Regions from separate parts of the Anaerosinus sp. genome, predicted to be linked through region 4. Evidence: riboswitches for the same ligand, from Rfam matches in the RefSeq annotation. Region 4 holds a riboswitch; each other region holds the start of a gene.
The links. A riboswitch is a leader RNA that binds a small molecule or an ion and turns the genes downstream of it on or off. The one in region 4 is predicted to bind cobalamin.
Positions count from the first base shown of each region.

Region 1: another riboswitch for cobalamin. It lies ahead of ACWZFG_RS11595 (TonB-dependent receptor plug domain-containing protein); the one in region 4 lies ahead of ACWZFG_RS04890 (sirohydrochlorin cobaltochelatase).
Region 2: another riboswitch for cobalamin. It lies ahead of ACWZFG_RS02225 (methylmalonyl-CoA mutase family protein); the one in region 4 lies ahead of ACWZFG_RS04890 (sirohydrochlorin cobaltochelatase).
Region 3: another riboswitch for cobalamin. It lies ahead of ACWZFG_RS00760 (TonB-dependent receptor); the one in region 4 lies ahead of ACWZFG_RS04890 (sirohydrochlorin cobaltochelatase).

Region 1 is NZ_CBDNNH010000023.1:118,257-122,522, forward strand. Features, by position in the region: gene ACWZFG_RS11590 (FAD-dependent oxidoreductase) at 1-804, shown strand, start outside; cobalamin riboswitch at 1,191-1,372, shown strand; gene ACWZFG_RS11595 (TonB-dependent receptor plug domain-containing protein) at 1,634-3,730, shown strand; gene ACWZFG_RS11600 (ABC transporter substrate-binding protein) at 3,759-4,266, shown strand, end outside.
Region 2 is NZ_CBDNNH010000003.1:10,761-15,026, reverse strand. Features, by position in the region: gene ACWZFG_RS02225 (methylmalonyl-CoA mutase family protein) at 1-2,073, opposite strand, end outside; cobalamin riboswitch at 2,419-2,596, opposite strand; gene ACWZFG_RS02220 (SLC13 family permease) at 2,721-3,038, opposite strand; gene ACWZFG_RS02215 (ferritin family protein) at 3,672-3,860, shown strand; gene ACWZFG_RS02210 (NUDIX hydrolase) at 4,036-4,266, shown strand, end outside.
Region 3 is NZ_CBDNNH010000002.1:90,711-94,976, reverse strand. Features, by position in the region: gene ACWZFG_RS00760 (TonB-dependent receptor) at 1-1,564, opposite strand, end outside; cobalamin riboswitch at 1,688-1,866, opposite strand; gene ACWZFG_RS00755 (hypothetical protein) at 1,884-2,051, opposite strand; cobalamin riboswitch at 2,509-2,721, opposite strand; cobalamin riboswitch at 2,880-3,058, opposite strand; gene gltA (NADPH-dependent glutamate synthase) at 3,209-4,266, opposite strand, start outside.
Region 4 is NZ_CBDNNH010000010.1:23,449-27,714, reverse strand. Features, by position in the region: gene map (type I methionyl aminopeptidase) at 1-58, shown strand, start outside; tRNA gene ACWZFG_RS04915 (tRNA-Arg) at 145-222, shown strand; tRNA gene ACWZFG_RS04910 (tRNA-His) at 295-370, shown strand; tRNA gene ACWZFG_RS04905 (tRNA-Gln) at 379-454, shown strand; tRNA gene ACWZFG_RS04900 (tRNA-Lys) at 459-534, shown strand; gene ACWZFG_RS04895 (sirohydrochlorin cobaltochelatase) at 610-1,401, shown strand; cobalamin riboswitch at 1,462-1,638, shown strand; gene ACWZFG_RS04890 (sirohydrochlorin cobaltochelatase) at 1,764-2,645, shown strand; gene ACWZFG_RS04885 (OadG family protein) at 2,919-3,227, shown strand; gene ACWZFG_RS04880 (sodium ion-translocating decarboxylase subunit beta) at 3,271-4,266, shown strand, end outside.

The DNA of each region.
Region 1 (4,266 bases), on a different contig from region 4:
GGTGAAAATCCGAAAGTCGGCAAACATGTGCTTGTTATCGGTGCAGGAAACTCTGGTATGGATGCTGCACTTGATGCGTATGAAATGGGAGCAGAAAAGGTAACTTGTATTGATGTGCAAAAGCCGGCAGCCTTTAAAAAGGAAATTGAACACTTTGAATCTCTTGGTGGCGATATCATTTGGCCTGTAATGACGAAAGAAATCACAGATAAAGGAATTCTCGCTGAGGATGGAAGATTCATTGAAGGCGACATGGTCATTGTAACGGTTGGGGAAACACCAATCCTAGATTATTTACCTGAAGGGTTAAACAAATTTCGCGATTGGTTAGTGCCAGGTGCAGATACGAGTGTTATGGCTGGTGTATTTGCGGCTGGTGACGTAGTGAAACCTGGCCGTTTAACGGATGCAATTGGGGCTGGTGCGAAGGCTGCAATGGCAGCAGATGCTTACGTAAATGGAGAAGCATATGCACAGGCAGTGAAGAAGGAAGTTATTCCAGCGGGACAAATAAATAAAGCTTACTTTGAAAAATGTCATGGTTGTGAATTGCCAGCGGCAAATCAAGATTTCAATCGTTGTATTAGTTGTGGTACTTGCCGAGATTGTAGTATGTGTCTTGAATCCTGCCCAGAAAAGGCAATTAGTAAAGTCGTTAAAGCAGACGGTACATTTGAATATGTTTCTGATGCAGAACGTTGTATTGGCTGTGGTATTTGCGCGGGCGTTTGCCCATGCGGGATCTGGACAATGAAGGCAAATGCAGAGAAAATCAATATGTATAGAACCTATAATAAGAATTAAATCAAGTAAAATAAGCCGACAAAATCATTGATTTTGTCGGCTTATTTGGGTTAGGGCGATAAAGTTAGAGTAATTATGTGAAAAAGATTAAATGTTTTTAGTGCTATTTTGAACGGATGATGTAACTTGTAAAGGAACGTCGCCATAATCATTTGGAGCGATAGACCCTTTGATAAAAGTGAGACTTAAATAAAAGGTTGATTTAAGAATGCTTAAGATCTCTATTTACTGAAAAAGAACTTTTTCAATAATTTATAATTTTACAGAAATATACAAGAAAAATGTTAAATTAGGTAATTTATTGACAGGCCCGAGGGGCAGTGTTATGATGATAAAGTATTACCATGGAAAATATTTCTTGCGATTTATTGAAATGATGTGAAAACTAAATATTGAAGGGAACAGGTGCCCGTGAGGGCTTAATAGGGAAGTTCGGTTCAATGCCGGCGCGGTCCCGCCACTGTAATAAGGAGTTAGTCCAAGATATGCCACTGGGGTGAAAACTTTGGGAAGGTTTGGATGAGCGATGATTTAAAGCCAGGAGAACTGCCTGTTTATCAATCACCGAATATGGAGATTAGATGCTGCGTTAACTGTTGGATAGAACAATTCAAAGTTTAATGTTGACCATCCATTCAGTCCATACAACCTACGAGTGATAGGGAGGGGATAAAATAACAGCATTTATATTGCTATTTTACCCAGCTTCGTGCTGGGTTTTTATGTTTTTATTTGCTGATAATTGAAATCTGCCTTTTCGAAGAGGTAGATTTTTTTGTTAGTAAGATGGATTGTGTAGTTAAGAAATTTTTAGGAGGATAAATCGGGGATGAAACATTACAGCCAAAAAAAGAAAGCAATCGGGATGGCGATTGTTTGTGGAATGATATTGGGCACGCAATTATCAATCGGTAGAGAGATTGCTTGGGCAAATGAAGAAGTATTGGATGAATTTTATTTAGATGGTGTTGTTGTAACTGCGACAAGGACTGATCAGACAGTAAAAGAAGTTCCTACCACAGTACAAGTAATCACACGTCAAGATATTGAAAAGCGACAATCTAGAACGTTACGGGATGTTTTGCAAAATGCACTAGGGGTGACCTTGTGGAAGGATTTTCAGGGAAGATCACAAGTGAGAATTCGTGGCTCGGAATCAAGACATGTTTTAATTATGGTTGATGGCAAACGGATGAGCGGAGAACTTTCGTATAACTCAGCCAATGCGCATGAAATCGATCGAATCAATATGGATAATGTGGAACGTGTTGAAATTATCCGCGGTTCTGCCGGTTCGCTGTATGGAAGCGATGCAATTGGCGGCGTTGTCAATATTATCACGCGACAACCAATGAAAAAACAAGGCTCGATTAATTATGATTATTCATTTTATGAACATGGTGACAGTGCAGGTCCGACAACTAGTATTTTTTATCAAGATATCAATGAGACAGGAAATATGAGTTGGAAGATATCGGGAAGTTATAACGATAGTAAGCCATTCTATGTAGATAATGAAGGAACAAGTAATAATTATTTTGGCAAAGAGCAAAATATTGATTTTGGCATGACCTATACGGCTGAAAATGGAAATCGCTTAAGTTTTGATTTCGGACAATTGAACGAAGACACACAGCGTTCAGAAGCGGGGCAATCTTATCATCCGATGATGCCAAAATCAGATAAAATTAATAAAAATGAAAATAAACGTACGAATTTATCGCTGAGCTATGAGGGTGAAGATGCTAAACAAAATTGGTCGGTTCGGGCATATCAGTCGAAATATGAAAAGGAATATTTTATTTATAAACAGACACGGCGCAATAATATTGTTACTATACCTTATACATTAAATAGTTTCGATTGGGTGAATCGTACAATTAATGTCCTTGAAGGAAAAGACAGCTGGCAACTGGGTGATAAGCATCTAGCTACAGCTGGTTTTGAATGGAGACAAGATAAATCGGAAGGAACGAGAATAAAAACCGATCTAAATAGTAAAAAAACGAGTGATGAAGCATCTATTGACTATGTTTCCTTGTATTTTCAGGATGAAATTCGTCCAAATGATCAATGGCTATTTATACCATCCATAAGATTTGATCATAGTAATTTATTTGACTCTGCTTGGACAGGAAATTTAGCATCTACTTATCACATTGCTGATGATACTAGGTTAAAGTTTGTTGTGGGACAAGGTTATAAGACACCGACGATTAATGAACTTTATCATGCTTGGGAAATGTTTGCAGGCAGCGCGATGGGCGGACCAGGTCAGTATTTCCAGGGAAATCCTAATATTAAGCCGGAAAAATCATGGAACTATGAATTAGCATTAGAAAAAGATTGGAATGATAAAACAACAGGACATTTTGGTTTATTTAGAAATGATGTTAAAGAATTAATTACATCTACTTGGACTGGTAAATATGTGGATAGTGCTGGAGACTTAGTTTCCAGTATGATACCGACAAAAGACAAATTAATGACGTATAAAAACATTCCCGAAGCGAGAATGCAAGGAATAGAAGCTTCAATCCAGCATCAATTGAGTGATGAAGTAGATTTGAACTTTGGCTATGTTTATTTAGATGCAAAAGATCAAGGAAGCAGTCAAAGACTAGAAGATCGTCCTAGACATCAGCTTAATTTAGGATTGTTTTATCATCCGAAGGATACGAACTGGCAATTTAACTTGGATGTAGTAAGTAATATTGATTATTGGGCGAGCAAAGATGGCAATATTACAACGGGGGATAAAGAAATGGAAAATAGCACATTTACAGTAGTTAATTTCTTAGCACAAAAAGATTTAGATGCGAGGGCAAGCCTATACTTAGGCATAGATAATCTCGGCAATTATCATGATTATAATAAAGATGTATATGGAAGAATGTATCGTGTTGGAATCAACTGCAAATTCTAGTTTGGTTAGGACTGAAAGTGAGTGTTGTATGAATAAAGGATTAATAGTGGTTAGTGCAATTTTATTTATTGCAGCTAGTATATTGTTTTCTGGATGTGGGAATAAAGAATCTTTGACTTTAGGGGAAAATCATAGCCAGAACTTGACAATCATCGACGATAATCATCGCGAAGTGTTATTGGCAAATACACCAGAACGAATTGTGGTGTTATCACCATCCTTTCTAGAAATTTTGGATCAGGTACAGGGGAAAGTTGTCGGACGGGCAACCTCACAGATTGCTCAGATTCCCGAGCGATATAAAGATAGTGCAGAAGTTGGTTTTGTTTATCGAATTAGCAGTGAAGCTGTAGTGAGCTTACAGCCTGATTTAGTCATTGCCTATAAAGGAATGCATGAGAATTTGCTACCAATATTGGAGGAAAACCATATTCCGGTGATTGTACTTAATCTGAAAACTTATCAAGACGTAAAACGAAATTGCGAATTATTAGGGCTGGTTTCCGGTCATGCAGATTTGGGGCAAGACTTGGCAA
Region 2 (4,266 bases), on a different contig from region 4:
TGCTTCATATTCTGGTGCTGGTGCGCCAGCAAGCATAACAATCATTTCTGGCTTTTCAGCTTTTATTTTTTTCGCAACTGGTGGAACAAGTTCTGGATACGTATCATCGGTTGAACAGATAATTGCAACCAACGCACCTGATTTTACCGCTGCCTCGGCAGCCTCATCGGTTGTCATAAATCCATCATTTTTAAGTACCTCAAAGCCACCTACTTCGAAGAACCCCGTACTAAAGTCAGCTCTAGGTTTATGTTGCGGTATTTTCCCCATGTTCGCTAAAAAGATTTTTAATTTTTCGCCATGCTCGGCTTCATATGCTTTTGCTTTATCACGTAACTGTTCAAACTGCTCTGTAAAACGATGTTTCTCTACCATACAAGCAATGCTTTCACCATCGCTATTTTCATATAAAATATTTCTTGCATCCTCAAGCGTTGCTCCCGCACTAAATGCAGCTTCTAATACATTGATGAAATCATCTGACTTGTTTTGTATGCTTTGTCTTAACTGTAATAATTTTTCATCACGGAATTTTTCATCAACATCATTAACAAAATCGTTAATTTGCTTTGTCCGTGTTTCTTTTATCGCAGCTACATCAAGTTCATTTTTCTCTAGCAATTCTTCTAGCACATTCGCATACATATTTACACCAACAGCACGGTCTGCACGTTGTGCTAATTTTTTGAAGCGCTGCATCAACACATCTTTTACATCGCCTTGTACTTTTCCAGCCTTTAACGCTGCAATCATGCCACCGTCAACTTCAACCTGTTGCATTACTTGCCATGACTTCTCAGCTACTTGTTTTGTTAAAGACTCGATATACCAGGATCCACCTGCCGGATCGACCGGTTGACATAAATTACATTCGTTTTGTAACATAATCTGCGTGTTTCTTGCAATACGTCTAGAAAACTCATCACCTAAACGAATCGCTGAATCAAAAGGCTGTACTTCTAAACTATCAATCCCACCAACAACCGCAGAGAAGGCTTCTGTTGTTGTTCTAAGCATATTTACATATGGATCATATACTGTTTTATTAAAGTTCGCAGTACATGCATGAATAATCATTTTTTGTGCTTCTTTATCACCGCCAAAACTTTCAACAACTTTAGACCATAACTGTCTTGCTGCTCTAAGTTTTGCAATTTCCATAAAGAACATTGCACCTAAGGAAAAAGTAAATTGCATTTGTTTTGCAATTGTATTTATCTCTAGTCCACGTTTTTGTAATTCACGAATATAAGTAATCGCCGTAGCCAAAACATAACCTAATTCTTGAACAGCACTAGCTCCACCATCGCTATACACTTGCCCATCCAAGATAATCGTTCTTAACTCTGGCACATTTTTTTCTGTCCATTTCACTGTTTTTGCAAGTTCATCGAATAAATCATCTAACGATGCAGATAACTCCCCTTTTGCTACCAATACACCAATTGGATCAGCACCAATACAGCCATGTACATCAGTAAGTTTCTGAGAATTCGCTTTTAACATTGCACTGAGCATACTAATCATCAAGCTATTATTTGCACCACAATTGACATATAATTGATACTTTCTCAAATCCAATCCAGCAAAAACTTCGTACATATCTTGAATCGTACTGATTGATACACCACCCTTTTGAATTTGCTTGTCAATCTTATCACCATTTTGTCCTTGTTTTGTAAGTGCATCAAGTTTAATATTGATGGCAGTTGCACCTTTTTCCAACTCATGTTTAATTAATTTGTTTAATTTTGCTGGAATAACATCATCCATTTGTTGCGCAATAAGCCAAGGCTTTGTTATATAGCCCCCCTCATGTGTTCCCCGCATATAATTTTCCATGCCAGGCAAGTTTGATAATTCTTCAGGATTCGGTGCCATTTCCATCGTATACATTGGCTCTAAAGTGATGCCCTCATAGGTTTTCGTAAACAATTTTTTCTCGAAACTGCCACCTTTTAGCGTTGCAATTGCTTCTTGTTTCCACTCCTCATAATCAGGAGCAACAAACTCATCAAGGCTAACCATAGGAAGCTCGGTTTCTTGTAGCTCTTTTTCTTCTGCTTGTTTCATATTCCTAATCCTTTCCCTCAGTGCACTGATAACTTATTAAAGAGTTTTTATTAAAAAAGAGAAGACAAGAGTGCCTTCCCTTGTTTGAAAAAGGATGTCTCCTAACGGAAACATCGGGCATACGCCCAGTACAATAAAAAATAAAATATATGAGCAATGTTCTCCGCCAAAGCTAAGAAGCGGAGAAAACTTTTTGACTAAAATAAAAAATCCTTCTTTGCCTACAATTGCAAAGAAGGATTTAAAGTTAATATATATTTACTAAATAAAAAATCTCGACAAATATAAGTCGAGATAAATAGATTTAGCAATCTATAAATCTCCTTCCCATCGCTCGCAGGTCAAACGGTGATTGTTAATTAGGCAGTTCTCCTGGCTCTAGTTCATCGCTCGCTCAGTCTTCCCAGAATTTTTCCAGTGACATTTGTTGAGTTCGCTCCCTAATACAGTGGCGGGACCGCGTTGGCATTTAACCAAACTTCCCTATTAAGTCCTTTCGGACACCTAATTCTATATATGAAATTTTATTTACTCTCATAAACAAGGCTTATCTTATCACTATGATTTATTTATGTCAATAGTGTTTGCATATATTTTTTTACAAAAATTCTTATTTTACCAACAACTTTATGCAAACTAACATAAAGTTATTTAAAAATCTGAATTTGCCCGCACCACTTTTTCCATTCCAACGCCCCAGTAACAATAATATTAGGTGGCGTTCCAATCATCGTCATAATCCCACCAAACCCAGCAGCAAATGCTAGTGGCATCAACCACCTAGATACAGGGATTTTCGCAACTGAACAAATGCCAATAATAACATCAGTCGTTCCTTTATTAGAACTAATAGAGGACAATATCGCGGCAACTAACATAATTGCAATCATTAACTTATTTTCACTTTTTCCAGAGCCTTTTACGACGATATTGCCAATTTTCTGTGTGAATGAATCGAAACACATAGCCAAGAAACCATAACACAAAAAATATAATGGACATGTTGACTGCTATATTTAAAAACGGATTTGTCGTCACTGGTTGCATATTACTTTCACCTCAATAATCATTTTAAAATTGCATAAAAAAACATATCTCTGCTAATCATTGAGATTGCCAAAAGCATCTATCCCATTATACAGTGGTGTGGATGATGGTGGAAAAGCATATGCTGTCAAAATGGAAAGGATCCATAGAGGTAACACACATAAAAAGTTGATGACGATTTTTTTTATTTTTCTTTTCATAGTTTCCCCCTTTTCACTTTTTCGTAGATTTGCATTATCTTCTGCTCTGTTTTTGTATACAAATAAGTACTTCTTGCAGAAATAAACTACCTTATTATAATTTATGAAAAGAAGAATAAATTGGAAACAATCATTTTTAGGTTCTTCATCCTTTATCCGATAATTAACCTGCTCTAAGACTCCCATCTTCTACAAGCGGGAGTTATATCCATTGAGCACAGGCGAGCGATTAAATCCCTGGATAACGATTTATAAAATTCAGATGGAGTTAAAACTCCATCTGAATTAAGAACTCTATTTATAAATATTGCTTTTATAGATGGTTATAACTATCTATAGGAGGTGATTTGATTGAGTCATATTGATATCAAAAAAACAATGGAGCAAACACTTTGTCAAAAGCAAGAGGAAGTTAGAAACTACCAACGATTTGCACATGCATTTGATGACCCAGAAGCTGCAAAAATGTTTGCACATTTTGCAGAAGCAGAAATGCTTCACGCAACGCAACTTATTGATATGCTAAAAAAATTTAATTAAAAAGCATAGCAAAATACGCCCGAGAGTTTATTCTCTTAGGGCGTATTTTTATACGGCGGGACTATGGGTCTCGGTAAGAGCTAGCGCTCTTACTGAGATATCTTTGTTTATCATTTGTCGTTTCAGTACGAACATGCTACAATGATATTCATCTACAAAGAAAAGAGGTTTAGCTGTGCAATTTCTTAAAGAACTCTATCATTATCTACCAATAAACGAACAAGAAATCTCAGATAAAAAAGCGATGAGTCTAATGATTGAAAAATTTCCCGATACAATTTTATTACGTGACAACACAATTGCTCATATAGCTGTTTCTGGTTTTATTGTCAATCAAACTTATGATAAAACCTTGATGATTCATCATAATATCTATCAATCCTGGGGATGGACTGGTGGACACGCG
Region 3 (4,266 bases), on a different contig from region 4:
TTTCTTTTGAAGTATCAATTAAAAACTCGAACAGATGCTTATCGCCAATTTTATAAGTTCCATCAATTTTAAAGCCTAATTTATCCATGTCATATTGGCTCCAGTAATAGTTTGGCGAACGCCAATTCACCGTCGTATCGACCTTTTCTTTTTCCTGCCAATCGTCTACTGCATAGCGTTTAGTCTGGTCGAGATAGTTTACACTCCACCCCCATTCTAAATTGCCAACTGTATCACGCCGTCCAATTAACGTTTCTTTGCTGGTAATGTCCTGATGACGGTAGTTATAGATTGGGTCAAGATATCCTGGCAAATCTATATTAGGTATATTTCCATAATTCGCATTCAGCGGGAAAGGATAATGACGGTCAATTTTCTTCCAAGTGTATTTTGCCAGCCAATGATCATCCTGCCATTTTAAAATTGCATCCGTATTTTTGTAATCATTCGTTTTACGCCAACGATCTGTTGTACTCGTTGAATCTATGTCTTTCTGGTAAAGCCTTATATTATCAATATAACTTTTAAAATATCCGATATAATTTGCATGGGCATTATTAATTGGGCGCAATTGTTCCGACGCTTTATTTAACGCTGCATAAAAATTAGGATCGGTTGCAAGCGTTATTCGAAGGTTATCTTGGGTCAGCCCAGAATAAGCATTTAGAGTATCATATCCATTTGCTTGTAAAGTCGAAACCATCCGATCTAATCGTATTTTTCCGTTCCTATCGGTTTGATGCGTATAATCTTTTAATTTTTTAACATATCCGTCATAAAGGCTAGTATCTACCGATTTATTCGTATATTTAAAATCACCATCACTTTGGTCGCGATTGAGTCCAAACATAATGCTGCCGGAGCCCAGTGGGGCATCCACCTGCAATGCACCTTGGAAGCCACCGTAGGAACTCTTACCAATGGATGCATCGATATTGGCTTTTGTTGGGCGTTTCGTTACGATATTGATTACGCCCCCCATATAGGTGCCACCAAACCTTGCTGGAACATAGCCACGATATACTTCAATTCGCTCGACATTTTGAACTGGAATGGTCGAGATATCCGCCGCGGCATCGCCACCGAGATTGAATAGTACTCCATCGACAAATACACCGACTTGTGCCGAAGTTGACCCACGAACCGTGACTGTCGTATATTGCCCTTTCCCATTGACTTCTCTTACATGTACCCCCGGTACCATTTTGAGAAGTTCCGGCAAGGTTTTCTGCTCACCCTTATAATCATCCGGGCGAATAACCGTCACTGTGCCTGGCGATAATTTTGATTCCCAGTCAGGGCGTTTTGCTTCAACGGTAACCGTATCTAACGTATAACTATCTAGCTCACTATCTGTACTTGCCAATACTACTGGTTCTTTTGCTTCTGTTACTTCTTCATTCATCTGATCAGCCTCTTGCTTTGCTTCATCTGCCCACACGATTCCATTTGGCATAGCAAAACCTAAAGCCAACGTACAAACCACACATGCCGCAATTTTTTGATAACGATGTGTGTTTTTTATTTTGCCTTGATATAACCTTTTGCTTTTCATCTTACTCATTCTCATCCTTACTTATAAAATTCAATAAATAAAAAAACTTCTGCCACGTTTGACAGAAGTTGATATGGTTGCATAGGAAATACTCCTAGCATCATAATCCCCTTCCCATCGCTCGCAGGTCTAACGGTGATTGTCTAATAGGCAGTTCTTCTGGCTTCAGATCATCGCTTGGCTACGCCTTCCCAAGATTTCTCCCAGTGACATAAATGTAACCTCGCTCCCTGTTACAGCGGCGGGACCGCACCGGTTTTTCACCGGACTTCCCTATTAAGTCTTTCGACACCTATTTCTTCACTATTTATTTTTTATTAACTTTGCTTTAGATTGATTTTCTTAACTTCTTATTCTGCGTTTTTTTACCCCGTTGTGCATATTTAAAACGCAGTTTGTTTAACTCTTTTAGCAATGCAACATAATGGTGAGCCGAAATGGTAATCATTTCTTCTTTGTCATTATTTTTTATATTGTTTTCAATTTCCTCAATCATATATTTTATCTTCTTCACGTTACATCGTTGACTTTTATAGTCAAAAACCTTCCTTTCTTTACATCTATTGCTCGAAGATAACTCTTCTACCTTATGCTTAATACAAGAACAATCAACTTAGCTATAAATTAAAATAATGATAAATTAATTTTTATTTATATAAATTAGAATAAAAAATGTGAAACTTTCTATCGCCAATAAAAATTTTCTTTTCATTTTACGAGACAAAATTTCACATTTTTAATCCTGTTAGAATCCCTATATGAAGCCACCATGCTTGAATTTTAACTTTTCTGGATTTACAAAATGAAAAATTCACTTTTCAACGAAAAAATAACTATTGAAGAATAAAGAAATGCTTTCTTCCATTCAACGCATTTTCATCAGCGAAAATTTTCCGAATAAAATACTTTATTCAGACTCATTTTATAACCCAGATCTGTACTGCGCAGACACTCCTCGGATGCTAGAAACAGTTGGTGCTCTGACTTAAGTTCATTGCTATCCTATCCCTTTGCAAGAGGTTTTCGATACGATAGCTCACTTTTACAGTTGCGCGACAGCGTCGGAATTGAGTTTGACTCTCACCGAACTTTCCCATAAAGTTTATTTATTGCACTTGCTTTAATAAATTAGCAATAAATATTCACCCGTTTCCCTTTTATATTTAATTGTCAAATCTTTCATTCATTATCATATAAATTCTAATCTAAAAAATAAAAAAGTCCTCTGCCTATGATAGACAGAAGACTACAAATTCAAAATAATATTAACATAAAAACATGTCAATAAAATTCAGAAATCTCTTCCCCATCGCTCGCAGGTCTAACGGTGATTGTTAAATAGGCAGTTCTTCTGGCTCCAGATCATTGCTTAGCTACGCCTTCCCAAGATTTCTCCCAGTGACATTCATGTAGCCTTACTCCCTGTTACAGCGGCGGGACCGCACCGGTTTTTCACCGGACTTCCCTATTAAGTCTTTCGACACCTATTTCTCCTATGTAATTCTAAGATAAAATTTGTTATCCTTTACAAAAATAGAGTATACTCCTTTTTTTCTGATTTGACAAGATTATCTATTATTTTTATTTTTTATAAAAAAAGGAATGTTAACCAAATCAAATTTAGCAACATTCCTTTTACTAACATAACTTTAATTATTTATTTTTTAAATATTCATCAATAGCTTTTGCCGCTTTTTTCCCTGCACCCATTGCAAGAATTACTGTTGCCGCACCTGTTACGATATCACCGCCAGCAAATACGCCCGGTTTACTCGTTGCACAAGTTTCTTCGTCAGCAAGGATATTCCCACGTTTATTTGTATCAAGCCCTGTTGTCGTGGATTGAATTAATGGATTTGGACCTTGACCAATTGCAATAATTACTGTATCTACAGCTAATTCAAACTCAGAACCTTCCACTGCCACCGGACGACGACGCCCAGATGCGTCAGGTTCGCCAAGTTCCATGCGAATGCACTTTAATCCTGTTACCCAGCCTTGTTCATTGCCAATAACAGCGACTGGATTGTTCAGTAATTTGAAATCGATTCCTTCTTCTTTCGCGTGATGTACTTCTTCTAAGCGTGCTGGAAGTTCCGCTTCACCGCGACGATATACTATATAAACATGCTCAGCACCAAGGCGTAATGCTGTGCGAGCTGCATCCATTGCAACATTACCGCCGCCAACAACAGCAACATTTTTACCAACATGAATTGGAGTCGCGTGATTCGGGAATTGGTAGGCTTTCATTAAGTTACACCGCGTCAAAAATTCATTTGCAGCATATACACCATTTAAATTTTCTCCAGGAATCCCCATAAAATGTGGTAATCCCGCACCAGTTGCAATAAATACTGCATCGAATTCTTCTTCTAATAATTCATCAACTGTAAATAATTTGCCTGCAACTGCATTGACAACAATCTCTACACCAAGTTGGCGCAACGTATCAATTTCTGCTTTTACGATTTTTTCTTTTGGTAATCTAAATTCGGGTATACCGTAAGACAATACACCACCAGCAGCATGAAGTGCTTCAAAAATCGTTACTTTATAACCCATTTTTGCTAAATCACCAGCAGCTGCAAGTCCAGCAGGGCCAGAGCCAATAATCGCAACCTTTTTCGCATCATCAGCATATGCAATCGGCTGTAGTTTCTCGCCTTTTTCCATACTATAATCAGCAACAAAACGCTCTAAACGCCCAA
Region 4 (4,266 bases):
ACAGTGGGAACACACCGTTTTAATTACTGATGATGGTGTAGAAATTTTAGCAAAATAAATCATTTTAAAAATTATTGAAATATCTTTAAAAATTGTGTTGACAATCTATTTGTTTATATATATAATATTACAAGTAAAGCACGTGACTCTGTAGCTCAGTTGGATTAGAGTATTTGACTACGAATCAAAGGGTCGCAGGTTCGAGTCCTGCCAGGGTCACCATTTATTTATAAAGAAGTTGACATAAAGTTATTGCTTTGTTATAATAAATGACGGTTTACAGCAGTTTTTATGGTGGCTATGGTGAAGCGGTTAACACGCCGGATTGTGGCTCCGGTATTCGTGGGTTCGAGACCCACTAGTCACCCCATAAAATACTGGGGCATAGCCAAGTTGGTAAGGCACGGGACTTTGACTCCCGCATGCGTTGGTTCGAGTCCAGCTGCCCCAGCCATTTTGATCCACTAGCTCAGTCGGTAGAGCACCTGACTTTTAATCAGGGTGTCCCGCGTTCGAGTCGCGGGTGGATCACCATTTATGAGATAGAAGTCCTTTAACACATAGGTTAGAGGGCTTTTTTGCTATTTTATTATCATAAAGGAATTTGAAATGGAAAAGAAAAAAGGAATTTTAATTACAAGTTTTGGATCTGCAAATTTAAACGCACATTCATTATTGAATGATTTTGTTAAACAAGTAGAATTGAATTTTTCAGATGCAGTTGTCAAAAACGCTTTTACTTCAGTATTTATTTCTAAAAAGCTTAACGACAAAGGAATTACTGTTAAAAGTGTTCAGGAATGTTTAGAAGACTTTGCACAAGCAGGTATTTTAGATGTTGTTATACAGCCAACAAATTTGGCGACAGGAAAAGAGTATGAAGAGAAAATTGTTAAAGTTGCAGAAAAAATGAGGCGGATTTTTAACAGTTTAAAAATTGGAAAACCATTAATGTATGTTGGAACTGCGAGCGAAAATGAAGTGAATTATACTTTATTAGCCCTTGCACTACAAAAGCAGTTTAAGAATTTCGATGATTGTGAATTTGTTTTCATGGGGCATGGTGTAAAAAATCGGTGCTTACAAGAATATAAATTATTGCAATCAACATTTAATAAAATGAAGCTTCCTGTATTTATTGGGTTAATGGAGGAATGTTTTAGTCTTGAGCATATAGTAGAGTGTTTGGCGGTAAAGTCTAAAGGCAGGAGAATTATCCTCATGCCTTTATTATTTATTGCAGGTGGACATGTAGAACAGGAATTGCTGACTGATGATAAAAGTTCATGGAAAAATAGATTAAAACAGGCGGGGTATGAGGTGGAAGTTTATCCGCATGGAATTTGTGAAAATAGAGAGGTACAAGAGATTTACATAGGGAAAATTAAGAAATTGTTATAGTCTTTATTGACAGTGGTATTCATTAATGGTATTATTGGACACGAATCGATTCAATTGTAAAATTAAATAAAAGAAACAGGTGTCCGCAAGGACTTAATAGGGAAGTTGGTTGAATGCCAACGCGGTCCCGCCACTGTAATAGGGAGCAAACTCAAAAATGTCACTGGAAATAATTCTGGGAAGGCTGAGTGAGCGATGAACTAGAGCCAGGAGAACTGCCTGTTTAACATCACCGTTATACCTACGAGCGATAGGGAGGGGGATTCGTCAGTCTTATATTTATTACTGAATATGATGAACCTTTTCTATGCGAAGTAGAAAAGGTTTTTATTTTTCTAAAGATGAAAATATGGGAGGATTTTATGAAAACTTTATTATGTGGAGTAATGGCAGTTGTTTTTTCTGTTTCAGCGGTATTTATGACGGGAGCTTCTGTTGCACAGGCAAATAGTAAAAAAGCTTTAGTTGTTGTAAGTTTTGGTACTACTTTTGAGGAAGCTAGACAAAATGATATTGAGGGGATTGAAAATGCATTAAAGAAGGCTTTCCCTGATCGTGAGTTTAGAAGAGCGTTTACATCTAAAATAGTAATGAAACGTATGTTAGAAAACCAAGGAATTAAAGTAAATGATTTAGAAACAACATTAAAAGAATTAAAAGCAGAAGGATATGAAGATATTTTAATTCAGCCAACGCATTTGATTCATGGAGAAGAATACGAAGGAAAAGTTTTAGGAACAGTTAGCAAATTTGAAAAGGAGTTTGCTAAAGTTTCCGTGGGAAAACCTTTGATGACTGACGAAAAAGATTATGCAATTGTGGCTGCTGCTTTAGCAACACAATTCCCAGCTTTAGAAAAAGATGAAGCTGTCATTTTCATGGGGCATGGATCGCCGCGTGATAATAATAAGTCATTTGGCAACACTTATAAAACATTACAAGCTGCATTTGATGCTGAAAAAATGTCTGTTTTAATTGGTGTTGTTGAAGAAGTTGACCATCCAAATTTTGAAGACATGTATGCGATGTTTAAAGAACGTGGATATAAATCTGCAGTATTTATGCCATTGATGGTAGTGTCTGGTGATCATGCCAATAATGATATGGCTGGTGATGAAGAAGATTCTTGGAAATCTATGATTGAAAAGGATGGTTATAAAACTAAAGTTCAATTTGGTGGAATTGGACGTAACGTGGCAATTCAAGCAATTTATGTAGAACATGCTCTTGAAGCTTTGAAATAATAAAATATTAAAATATATGAAAAGATATGCATTAAGGGTGCATATCTTTTCATATATTTAATCTAGTTAAAGACTTTAGTTATGAGACGAACTGTCGATAAAGTTCACTTATAAAAAATTTTTTCAAGTGTTAAATCCTTGGGATTTGTAAGATATTTAATAATTTCTACTAAAACGACAAGGAAAATCCACTTTTATATAGTATTTCTACTTATAGGGTATTTTTTGATACGTTTAATATGTATACAAAATACGAAGAAAGGTGGGGTTTTTATGAATGGAGAGCCAGTAACAACAAATCCCTTTTTAATCATGTTAATTAACATGACCATTGTATTCGGCGTTTTATGGTTGCTTGGATGTATGATTAAGTTTATTCATTTTATTGATCCGACGAAGAAAAAAAACACGGAAAAAATTATTCCGACTGCACCTATGCAGCCAGCGACTGTTGTTGTTTCTGAAGATGATTTACCAGATAAATTACAGGAAAAAGAGTTGGTTGCAGTTATTACCACAGCAATTATGGCGTATGGGTATCGCGACGTGAGAATTACCTCGATAAAAGAGATACACGATTAACTTTATTGAAGTAAAAAGAATTATTTACAGGAGGTATAAATAAATGGAAGCATTTAGTATTGCGTTGCAGTCAGTTTGGGCGAATAGTGGATATGCCGGGTTTAGTATAGGCAATGGCATCATGATTTTAGTTGGTATTCTTTTATTGTATTTAGCGTTTGGCAAAAAATTTGAGCCATTATTATTAGGTCCAATTGCATTTGGCTGTCTTTTAGCAAATATACCCAAGACTGGTTTTGATGTTGAGCCTGGTGTCATGCAGGCGATTTCTTACGGAATTCAATATGAAATCTTTCCACCGTTGATTTTCTTAGGTGTAGGTGCAATGACAGATTTTGGGCCGCTCCTTGCAAATCCCAAAATGTTATTACTAGGTGCAGCAGCACAATTTGGTGTTTTTGCGGCTTTAGCAAGTGCAATGTTCTTTGGGTTTACTGTACAAGAAGCATCTGCGATTGGGATTATTGGTGGGGCAGATGGTCCTACAGCAATTTATATGACAATTAAATTAGCGCCTCATCTGTTAGGTGCAATTGCTGTCGCCGCATATTCATATATGTCGTTAGTTCCACTCATTCAGCCGCCAATTATGAAACTTTTAACAACAGAAAAAGAACGTGCGGTACAAATGGGACAATTACGTGAAGTAACTAAATTTGAACGTATTGCATTTCCTGTAGTATCTACGATTGTAATTAGTTTATTATTACCACCAATTACTTCATTGATTGGTATGCTTATGCTTGGAAATTTATTTAGAGAATCTGGAGTAACAGACAGATTGTCAGATACAGCGCAGAATTCTTTAATTAATATTGTAACAATTTTCTTAGCGACAGGAACTGGACTTACGATGTCAGCAGAAAATTTCTTACATATACAAACAATAAAAATTATCGGGTTAGGTTTATTTGCTTTTGCAGTTGGTACAGCATCTGGAGTTCTTTTAGGTAAAGTTATGTACTGGACAAGTGGAGGAAAAATTAATCCATTAGTTGGTGCAGCGGGCGTTTCAGCTGTTCCAATGGCAGCGCGAGTA